3 regions of the Paenibacillus sp. FW507-14B1B genome follow, and region 3 is predicted to be linked to each of the others. Evidence: predicted binding sites of a transcription regulator. Region 3 holds the regulator's gene; each other region holds the start of a gene.

Region 1 (3,251 bases), on a different contig from region 3:
AATCGCTTGTTCAGATCACTTCTCTAGAAGACGGAAAGATCACATTTGGGGACTAGCTGGTAGGAATAAATTCTTAATTCTCTTTTTTTATGTAACCAAGCCTAAAATCTTAACAACTTCTTTTCGGACCCGTTTTTTTGTCTTATAATGAAAGGGTAGGAAAGAGAGAGGAGGCAACACAATGGGGAAAGAACCGGTAACCGAGCCGTTTTTGATTGAGAAATTAAATGGTGCGAAGGTACACTTTGAACGTGCTTTGGATTGTAAACATACGGAGTTTGATGATCTTTATCCCTATATGATTGAACATCCTCAGTTCTTCTGGTATAAGCGCTATGTTGCTTGGTCTGAACTACTAACGATCGCTGGATTGTGCGAGGAGCTCTCTTATGATTGGAGACAACAATTCACAACGCAGCAGGTGGATTATGTTGAGAAACGAGTCATGTCGTCAACTGTACTTGATTTCTGGTTTGAGAAGAATGATAGCATCGAGCCTGCACAGCGCTAGTCGTTAAACAAGAGAGTAACATTTTGTCAGAGTGTTCATGTTAAACCATATCACACTCAAGAGACCTAAATGATTCTATTTAGGTCTCTTTTTGAAATTGGGGAACAATCGTTTTAGCGAAATTGTCGTTTCGTATATTAACACCTCGCCTGACAATAACGACATTGTACGAAAGGAGCATGTAATCATGATAAGTGATGAACGGTTGAATGAACTGCGTTTATCGGGGGATCGTGTTCGTGTGGTTCGGGATGATCTGGAAAGTAATGATGTGACAGGTATCGTTGTTGCTTGGGATCCTGAGCATGTCATTATCCGTAGACGTAACCGTCGTGTTGTGAAGCTTGATCGAAGATACAGCTACCAGCTGTATGAAGAACCTCGGACAAGCCCGTTGGCATAAGAAGACAGAGGCATAGATCTAGACCAGGCAGGACACCTTAATCGGGAAACCAGACTAATGAGTGAGGTGTCCTGCACGATGGATTTATCAAGTGATAAAATTAGTACGTACAAAAATGAGATATTGCATCTCAAAGAAGCAATGCCACAGATGGCAGAAGCGTATCATCAGTTTACAGGAGTCTGCTTTCAAGGCGGCGAGCTCGATGAAAAGACGAAGCAGCTTATAGCGCTCGGTATTGGCTTGTTCGCCAATAATGAATTGTGCACATATTATCATATGGAAGAAGCGCGATCGAAGGGTGCTACAGATGCTCAGATTATGGAAGCTGTAGCTGTTGCTTCAGCCGCCAGTGCTGGGCATGCATTAGCCCAAGGAATAATGCGTGTTCAGCCTAACTTACAATAGATGCAGAACAAGCCAAACATATCAACCGTCTCTGGTTACCGGCTGTAAGCTGGTGAGGAGACGGTTGTTTGGTTATTCTTCGTTATATAAGAGCATTAAGGTAATTCACTGACTTAAGCTAAGATGTGAATGCTCTGGAGAAGAGAGCGAGGTAGCTTCGGTATTTATGGGTGTCAGCCCAAGATAAGCACGCATGCGGCACATCATTTCCTCGCGGAAGGAAGGCCATAATAGTTCCATACTTCCCACATATCCACGACAGGCATACCGAGCCTCAATTCCATTCACCCCTCGCTGAATGTTGTATACTTTGATCGTGCGCTTCATAAATTCTTGTTTCACTTCACGGAGTAAAATAGCTGCTCTCTTGGCACCATTACCTACAATCTCAACGTATAGCTGTGGGGTCTTAAACACACCGCTTTCCTGAATGATTCGGCAGTCTCGTTCAAAGACTTTATGGATGAATATGAGGAGCAAATAGCTTTTGATTAGGGCGCGTTCTTCTGAAGTAATTCCCGTCATTGCCATACATGCTCACCGCCTTTATTTAGAAGTTGAGTACATAATACGAACTTACGTTCTTATTTTAACCTGATTTCGATTCTTTAATCAAGAACTAAAAAAATGTTGACTCCATTTATTTAGCGTGATATGATATATCTTGTCGCCGCAACGAGTACTTGATGCAGTGATTAACAATACGCGGTCGTGGCGGAATTGGCAGACGCGCACGGTTCAGGTCCGTGTGGGCTAACCCCCGTGGAGGTTCGAGTCCTCTCGACCGCATTATGAAGAAGACGTTTCCCTCTGGGAGACGTCTTCTTTTCGTATGCTTAACTACATATTTGTTGCCGCTTTCTCAAACACTATAGAACAGGATCTATCGTGAAGGGAGAATTCCATGCGAAATGTGAAGCAATACTTAACCGTGGTATGTACTGCAATATTGATGCTGTCGTTGACTGGTGTATTTCCTCAAGAAGTTGAGGCTAATGAGGTGGATAAGCCTAAGCTTGCCATTATTATTGATGATTTTGGTAATGGGCAAAAGGGAACGGATCAGATGCTGAGTCTGCCGATCAAAATCACAGTTGCAGTCATGCCATTCTTACCGACGAGTAAAAGTGACGCTGAACAAGCTCATAAGATGGGGCATGATGTGATTATCCATATGCCAATGGAACCAAAACAAGGCAAAGCAGACTGGCTCGGGCCTGGTGCCATTACAAGTGAAATGACGGATGAAGAAGTTCGTAAACGCATGGAAGAGGCTATAGCTCAGGTTCCTCATGCGGTAGGAGTAAATAATCATATGGGTTCCAAAATCACGGGCGATGAGCGGATTATGTCCATTGTACTTGATGTGTGCAAGGAGCACGGCCTGTTCTTTATTGATAGCAAAACAAATTATCATTCTGTTGCTGGCCGAGTGGCTGCCGAGAAAGGGCTGCCGAATATCGGGAATGACATTTTTTTGGATGATGTGCACACCGTCCAGCATGTTACGAAACAGCTGAACAGTGCAGCGAAGCACGCACAGACACATAAGTCTTGCATTACTATAGGGCATGTTGGGGTATTTGGTGAACGGACAGCGACTGGCATTCAGGGATTGATCCCTGAGCTTCAAAAGAAGGTGCAGTTCGTAGGGATTCAAGAATTGGTACAGGAGAGATCTGGCTGGACTCCGAATCCTCTACCATTGTTTTAGATTTAGACAGGAAAAGGGCGGCTTACTCGATTGGAGTGAACACGCCCTTTTTTTGTATTATGATCCATGAATAAAAAACGACCCTATTAAAGGGCCGTTAAGTATTCGGCGATCCCGCTGGCTATGGCATTTGCAATTTTTTTCTGTCCGTCCTTACTCGTGAGCATCTCACGGTCCTCCGCATTACTGATAAATCCGGTCTCCACAATAACGGC
Region 2 (3,251 bases), on a different contig from region 3:
AGTTGTTGCTCGGTCAAATCGTAAATACAAATGCACAATATTTGTCCAGACAACTTGCAAGTATGGGGATCGATGTATATTATCAGACCGTCGTTGGTGACAACATGGAGCGTATTAAGGAATCACTTGCGATCTCCAGTGCTCGGACGGATATTATAATCTTGACCGGGGGTCTAGGACCGACACAGGATGATATTACGAAAGATGCATTAGCGGAATTTATCGGGACTTCTCTTCATATTGACAGAATGGCTATGGACAATGTAGACCGCTTCTTTATGGATCGCGGTAAGAAAATGACAGAGAATAATAAACGCCAGGCCTTGTCAATAGATGGAGGAACACCCCTGCCGAATGAGACAGGACTTGCTGTAGGGAATGCTATTACTCATGATGGCACTCATTATATTGTACTTCCGGGGCCTCCAAGAGAGCTGATGCCGATGTTTGAACAACAGGCGAAGCCTTGGTTAATGCAGCATGTACTCACCGATGAGTTGCCACTCTACTCCAAGATGCTTAAATTTGCGGGGATCGGTGAGTCTGCGCTGGATGACCGGCTTAGTGATCTAATCAGCGAGCAAAGCGACCCCACCATTGCTCTGTATGCAAAAGAAGGCGAAGTGACGGTTCGCATTTCCACCAAGGCTTCCAGCGAAGGTGAGGCCATGGAGCGGCTTACTGCTCTCGAAGAACAGATCAAGGGGATTGTTCCAGAACATATGTATGCAAACGAGGATGTTCCCATTGAAAAAGTTATCGTTGATATGATGGCTGATCAAGGCTGGACCATTAGTGCTGCGGAAAGCTGTACAGGTGGTCTGGTAATGGAGAATATCACTTCAATTCCAGGTAGTGCGACGATGCTACTAGGAGGAATTGTCTGCTACACGAACCAGATTAAACATAAGCTGATAAATGTTCCACAGCAGCTTCTAGAAGGTGAGGATGCGCCAGGTGCAGTATCTCCTGAAGTTGCGGAGGTTCTTGCTGAACAGATTCGGATGGTGACAGATAGTGATTTCGGTTTATCTGTGACAGGAGTGGCTGGGCCAGGCTATGCAGAACGTAAACCAGTCGGACTTGTGTATATCGGATTGTCAGAGCGTGGCAAGAAGACAGAAGTACATGAGCTTCACCTTAAAGGTGACAGAGAGATGGTTCGTCTACGTGCGACTAAGGCGATCTTGTACCGTTTGTGGCTGAGACTTACAGCAACTCAGTTTCAGTAAAAAATTAACAATAGACTTGAATCAAAGTCTGTTGTTCAGTATAATGGATATACGGAAGAACCGTGGCATATCAAATGATGTTGCCGCGGTTTTTGCTGTTTCTGGAGCACCTGCGGTTCAAACAAGGAGGGAATGCTTCAGTAAAAAAAACGAATGTATGTTCGAAAAAATGCTTGGCAAACGAAACGAAACAAGGTATGATTAATCTATCAACAATTGAAGGGTTGTGGAAGAATTGTCAGATCGTCGTGCTGCGCTGGATATGGCGCTTCGTCAGATAGAGAAACAGTTCGGTAAAGGTTCAATTATGAAGTTGGGTGAATCAACTCACATGCAAGTCGAAATCGTGCCGAGCGGATCTTTGGCATTGGATATAGCATTAGGAACAGGCGGTCTTCCGAAAGGCCGGATCATTGAAGTCTATGGACCTGAATCTTCCGGTAAGACTACCGTAGCACTCCATGCTGTGGCCGAAGTTCAAAGAGTGGGTGGACAAGCTGCATTTATCGATGCGGAGCATGCTCTAGACCCTGCTTACGCGAGCAAACTAGGTGTTAACATTGATGAGCTGTTGCTGTCTCAGCCAGATACGGGTGAACAGGCTCTTGAGATTGCAGAAGCGTTAGTACGCAGTGGTGCTGTCGATATTATCGTTATTGACTCGGTAGCAGCGCTTGTTCCGAAAGCGGAGATCGAAGGTGACATGGGTGACTCTCACGTAGGTCTACAAGCTCGTTTGATGTCTCAAGCACTTCGTAAATTGTCAGGGGCAATCAGCAAATCGAAGACGATTGCTATCTTTATCAACCAGCTTCGTGAGAAGGTTGGTGTAATGTTTGGTAACCCAGAAACAACCCCGGGTGGCCGTGCGTTGAAGTTCTATTCAACGGTTCGTTTGGATGTTCGTCGTATTGAGAGCATCAAGATGGGGAATGACGTGGTAGGTAACCGTACACGTGTCAAAGTCGTCAAGAATAAGGTAGCACCTCCTTTTAAACAAGCTGAAATCGATATTATGTATGGAGAAGGCATTTCGAAAGAAGGCAGCCTGATTGATATCGGTACAGAACTAGATATCGTTGATAAGAGTGGCGCGTGGTATTCCTTTACAGGTGAACGTTTGGGTCAGGGCCGTGAAAATGCTAAGCAATTCCTGAAGGAGCATCCGGAGATTGCTGATGTTATCGAGCGGAAAATCCGTGAGGCAAGCAATCTGTCAACTAATGTACCTGAGGCTAGTGAAAGTGAAAAGCTTAAGGAAGAACAAGAAGAACAAGAACTGTTTAAAGCTGAATAATTTATAGTATATTTAGCGGTATCTGATAGACCGTTTGGTGTTAGTTATTACACCAAACGGTCTTCTTTACAATCTAGATCTGATCGGAAAGTGTTATAATTGTAAGAATGAGTGTAGCAGGAGGGGATTTTATGGACATACACAATGATCAACAGTCTTCAATAGAAGACGAGGAGTCAAGAGGAATATCTCTTTTTCCGAATGACCAGGACTTAGTGATCACCTCCGTTGAGATGATGCGAAAACCTAAGCATTGTTACCTGATTAGATTTGGGCAATATAGCATGTCCGTTCATGAAGATATCATGATCAAATATCGATTGATGAAGGGTAGTGTGTTCCAGAAGGAAGAGCTAGAGGAGATTGTTGTTGCTGATGAACGACAGCAAGCTTATGTGGAGGCACTACGTTTCTTGGAACGAAAGCCCCGAACGGAGAAGGAGATCGCGCAGCGTCTTAGTCAGAAGGGAATGACTGCTGACGGGATCGAGAAGACGATAGAGCGTCTACAGCAGGAACGTTTAGTTGATGATGAGCTTTATGCTAAGCAATGGGCTGAACAGCGGATTACGAAGCAGAAGAAGGGACGCATGTGGGTGCGGCAGGAGCTTCGACAGAAGGGCATTGATAGTGAACTTATCGTAGATGCTTTAAATGAAGTGAATGAAGAGGATGAATTTTATAGTGCATATTTGATAGGAAAGAAGAAGTGGCAGCAGATC
Region 3 (3,251 bases):
AATGCAAAGGTGTCATATGTTTCATACAAAGATCTAGCTTCACTTCGAACAGCAGCAAGCAGAGCAGAGGCATCGATTCCAGTGCTCTCTGCTGCAGCTTGACAGGTTGCTTCAAATGCTTCCTCTACACTTCTTTCATCCCACAATAATGTATCATCCAAATCAAATAGTACCGCAGATACCGACATCTTCTCCCCATCTCCCTTTACATATCTCTTAGATGAACCAGGTAACTATTACTCATGCTCTACAGGAATATTATTTACTTTAGCGAACTCCTCAAGTCTTTCTCCCATCGCTTTGGTATCATAACGATTAATAAGACGTGAGAATACCCAGTTTCCTCCGCGAGCTTTGTTCTCGATGACTACAGATCCTTGCAAAATCTTAATTTTTGAAATTTCGGATGCTGACAATTTACGTTCACGGTTAAATTTAAATGTAGAAAGCGTGCTACGTCCAACTTTCAAAAATGGTTTCCGCAAAAAAATCATCAATGCGAGAAGTAAGTATAAACTTACGCCAATCCAGTTCAAGACTGTATTACCTGCTTCAGCAGTTACTATGCCAAGTAGTCCATAAAGAACTGCTAATGCAACAAGAACGATAGGCAGCACAAATTTGCGCCCTTTAAATACATCCCCATCACTCGCTCCTGTTGTCGTGGTCCCCAACATGGATTGGCCTTGTTTCTTACGTTGTTTGTTAAGCTGAGACATATTCTTGCTGACTTTTCTTTCCCATGATCGAGACATAGGTCTCCTCCTCTTCGCTTACATCTATAATGAAAAGATTACTCGAGCAGACGCCCGGTCACGACTTAATGTTTAAGTCCAGATCCGTCTTTCTCTTCATCTACCCATTCGATCGAATCCAACTGCTGTCGGAAGTTTCTCCGAATATTATTAAGATAGACTTCACGAAGCTCGGAACGTTCTTTATGTTCCTCCTCCGTCAACCCTTCATTTTTGTGTTTTCTAGCCAGAACATTAATACGTTCTACCAATGCATCGATATCCATTCCTTCGCCCCCAATAAAAAATTCACTTTTAACTTTGACATGTGAAAAAGAGCTTGTCAAGGAAGCCTCTCCTTATCAAGCTCGTACATGCGCGCTCTTCTATTATTATACCATTATCTTTATAGATATTGAATCCAGCATTGTCCTATCAGTAGGTTCACCATAGAGGTAGAGAGAGTACATCTCCGGCTTGAATATCTGGTCCATTCAGCCCATTAATTTCTCGTATAGAGCTTATATATACTCTTGTGTCCATCTCTTTAGGCTTATGGGTTGCTGCAATCCCCCAGAGCGAGTCACCAGGCTGGACGATTACATTCTTCTCAGCTACTGGCTTGTCCAATCCTCCAGCAAATACGGAAATGGCTCCTGTCCATCCTGATACAAATATAAGAATAACTAATGTGAGCTTACCGATACGAGTCTTCATAAAATCTATGGTCCGATCCCAAAATGTAATCTCATTAAGTTCTTCTTGATATTGACCTTCATAAATACTGCGGTATGTAGTAAATCTCATTTATCATCATCTCCCAAACAAGTGTTCTCTTATGTTTTTAATATAACACGAACACTTGTTTGTTTCAATACTTTTGCGAACGGTTGTTCTTAATTATTTTAGAACTTATGTTTGTACGAACGGAAGTTCTATGATATAATTTTCCCAAACGTTACTAAAATGGGGTTGATACGGAATGTCGAAGATATCCAGCCGCCAACAGGCGATTTTGGAGTTTATCCGCAACGAAGTTCGGAGTAAAGGCTATCCGCCTTCCGTACGAGAAATCGGTGAAGCTGTTGGACTTGCTTCCAGTTCAACAGTGCATGGTCATCTTGACCGTTTGGAGAAGAAGGGCTTAATCCGCCGTGACCCTACAAAACCGAGAGCTATTGAGTTGCTTGGTCAAGAAGAATCGGAGAATAGTAATCTATTTACCCACACGATCTCTAGAGTTCCTGTAGTTGGTAAAGTTACTGCCGGGGTTCCGATCACTGCAACAGAGAATATTGAAGACTACTTTCCACTACCACAGCATTTTGTTGGTGACAACAAGGTGTTCATGCTTACTGTTATGGGTGACAGTATGGTCGAAGCTGGGATTCATAATGGAGATTATGTAATCGTCCGTCAACAACAAACCGCCGACAATGGTGATATTGTTGTTGCTATGACTGAGGAAGATGAAGCCACTGTGAAAACTTTTTATAAAGAGAAAGACCATATTCGTCTTCAGCCGGAGAATCCAACTTATGAGCCGTTACGCTTAAACCATGTTACGATTCTCGGCAAAGTTGTAGGTGTCTTTAGAGATATTCATTAAAGAGCTGAATAAGTACTTGAACATGAAAAGCTACCGCATTGTCTTTGTACAAGCGGTAGCTTTTTTCTGCATCTTGTGCTAATAAGAATAGCAGACCCAAGCAACTTGCCTGGGTCTGCTATTCTTATCTACGAAACTTAACGACGATGATGTTTACAGACAACAACTACTTTTTCACCAGGTTTCAGGACAATAACCTTTACTCTTCTACTTCTTCTTCCTATCATAGGATCACCTCCCGTTCATTCATAAATCTATTCTATTCAAACAGTGACTTCATAGTGTAGGTAATGAGGAGCCGATATTAGTCCTTTTTTAGAAGAATGATAGAAACATGATGTGAAAAACGCTCATATTTCTAAGAAAATCGAAAACGACAGCATTGAAAAATATGAAGCCTATACAAACTTTGGGGGTAATATGGGGGCAAAGACCTCAAATTAACCATTCCCCTCATAGTGCCCCCCAAAATAAAAACCCCTGGCGCTTAGAGCGCCAAGGGCTGAAGGTATTAGTACAAAGTCATGTATTGATCGCGTTCCCATTGGTGAACTTGTGTTCTATACATATCCCACTCAATTTCTTTCAACTCATAGAAGTGTGCCAAGGCATGGTCACCCAAAGCATCACAGATCACTTCACTGCGAAGCAGCTCGTTCAGTGCTTCCTTCAGGTTAGCTGGAAGGCTTGGAATACCTTCTTCAATGCGCTCTTCTTCCGTCATCACATAGATGTTACGGTCGATTGGAGCAGGCAATGGAAGCTTGCGCTTAATACCATCAAGACCTGCTTTAAGCATTACAGCCAAAGCCAAGTAAGGATTCGCTGCTGGATCCGGGTTACGAACTTCCACACGAGTACTAAGTCCACGGGAAGCTGGAATACGGATCATCGGGCTACGGTTACTA

The links. Region 3 encodes LexA, which represses DNA repair genes until DNA is damaged. Its sites were predicted from a motif close to CGAACATATGTTCG; they were not measured.
Region 1: a site for LexA is predicted at 1,894-1,907, ahead of AC3WJJ_RS11450 (YhjD family protein). Genes of this name have one in related genera too.
Region 2: a site for LexA is predicted at 1,383-1,396, ahead of recA (recombinase RecA). Genes of this name have one in related genera too.

The regions. Positions count from the first base shown of each region.
Region 1 is NZ_JBYSWS010000002.1:682,218-685,468, reverse strand. It holds gene AC3WJJ_RS11470 (xanthine phosphoribosyltransferase) at 1-56, shown strand, start outside; gene AC3WJJ_RS11465 (hypothetical protein) at 182-511, shown strand; gene AC3WJJ_RS11460 (hypothetical protein) at 699-914, shown strand; gene AC3WJJ_RS11455 (carboxymuconolactone decarboxylase family protein) at 993-1,322, shown strand; gene AC3WJJ_RS11450 (YhjD family protein) at 1,428-1,853, opposite strand; tRNA gene AC3WJJ_RS11445 (tRNA-Leu) at 2,028-2,111, shown strand; gene AC3WJJ_RS11440 (divergent polysaccharide deacetylase family protein) at 2,275-3,036, shown strand; gene AC3WJJ_RS11435 (N-acetylmuramoyl-L-alanine amidase) at 3,123-3,251, opposite strand, start outside.
Region 2 is NZ_JBYSWS010000002.1:288,162-291,412, reverse strand. It holds gene AC3WJJ_RS09460 (competence/damage-inducible protein A) at 1-1,232, shown strand, start outside; gene recA (recombinase RecA) at 1,468-2,529, shown strand; gene AC3WJJ_RS09450 (regulatory protein RecX) at 2,661-3,251, shown strand, end outside.
Region 3 is NZ_JBYSWS010000001.1:742,679-745,929, forward strand. It holds gene AC3WJJ_RS03275 (HAD family hydrolase) at 1-188, opposite strand, end outside; gene AC3WJJ_RS03280 (hypothetical protein) at 237-755, opposite strand; gene AC3WJJ_RS03285 (DUF896 domain-containing protein) at 821-1,021, opposite strand; gene AC3WJJ_RS03290 (LysM peptidoglycan-binding domain-containing protein) at 1,179-1,541, opposite strand; gene lexA (transcriptional repressor LexA) at 1,717-2,343, shown strand; gene glnA (type I glutamate--ammonia ligase) at 2,855-3,251, opposite strand, start outside.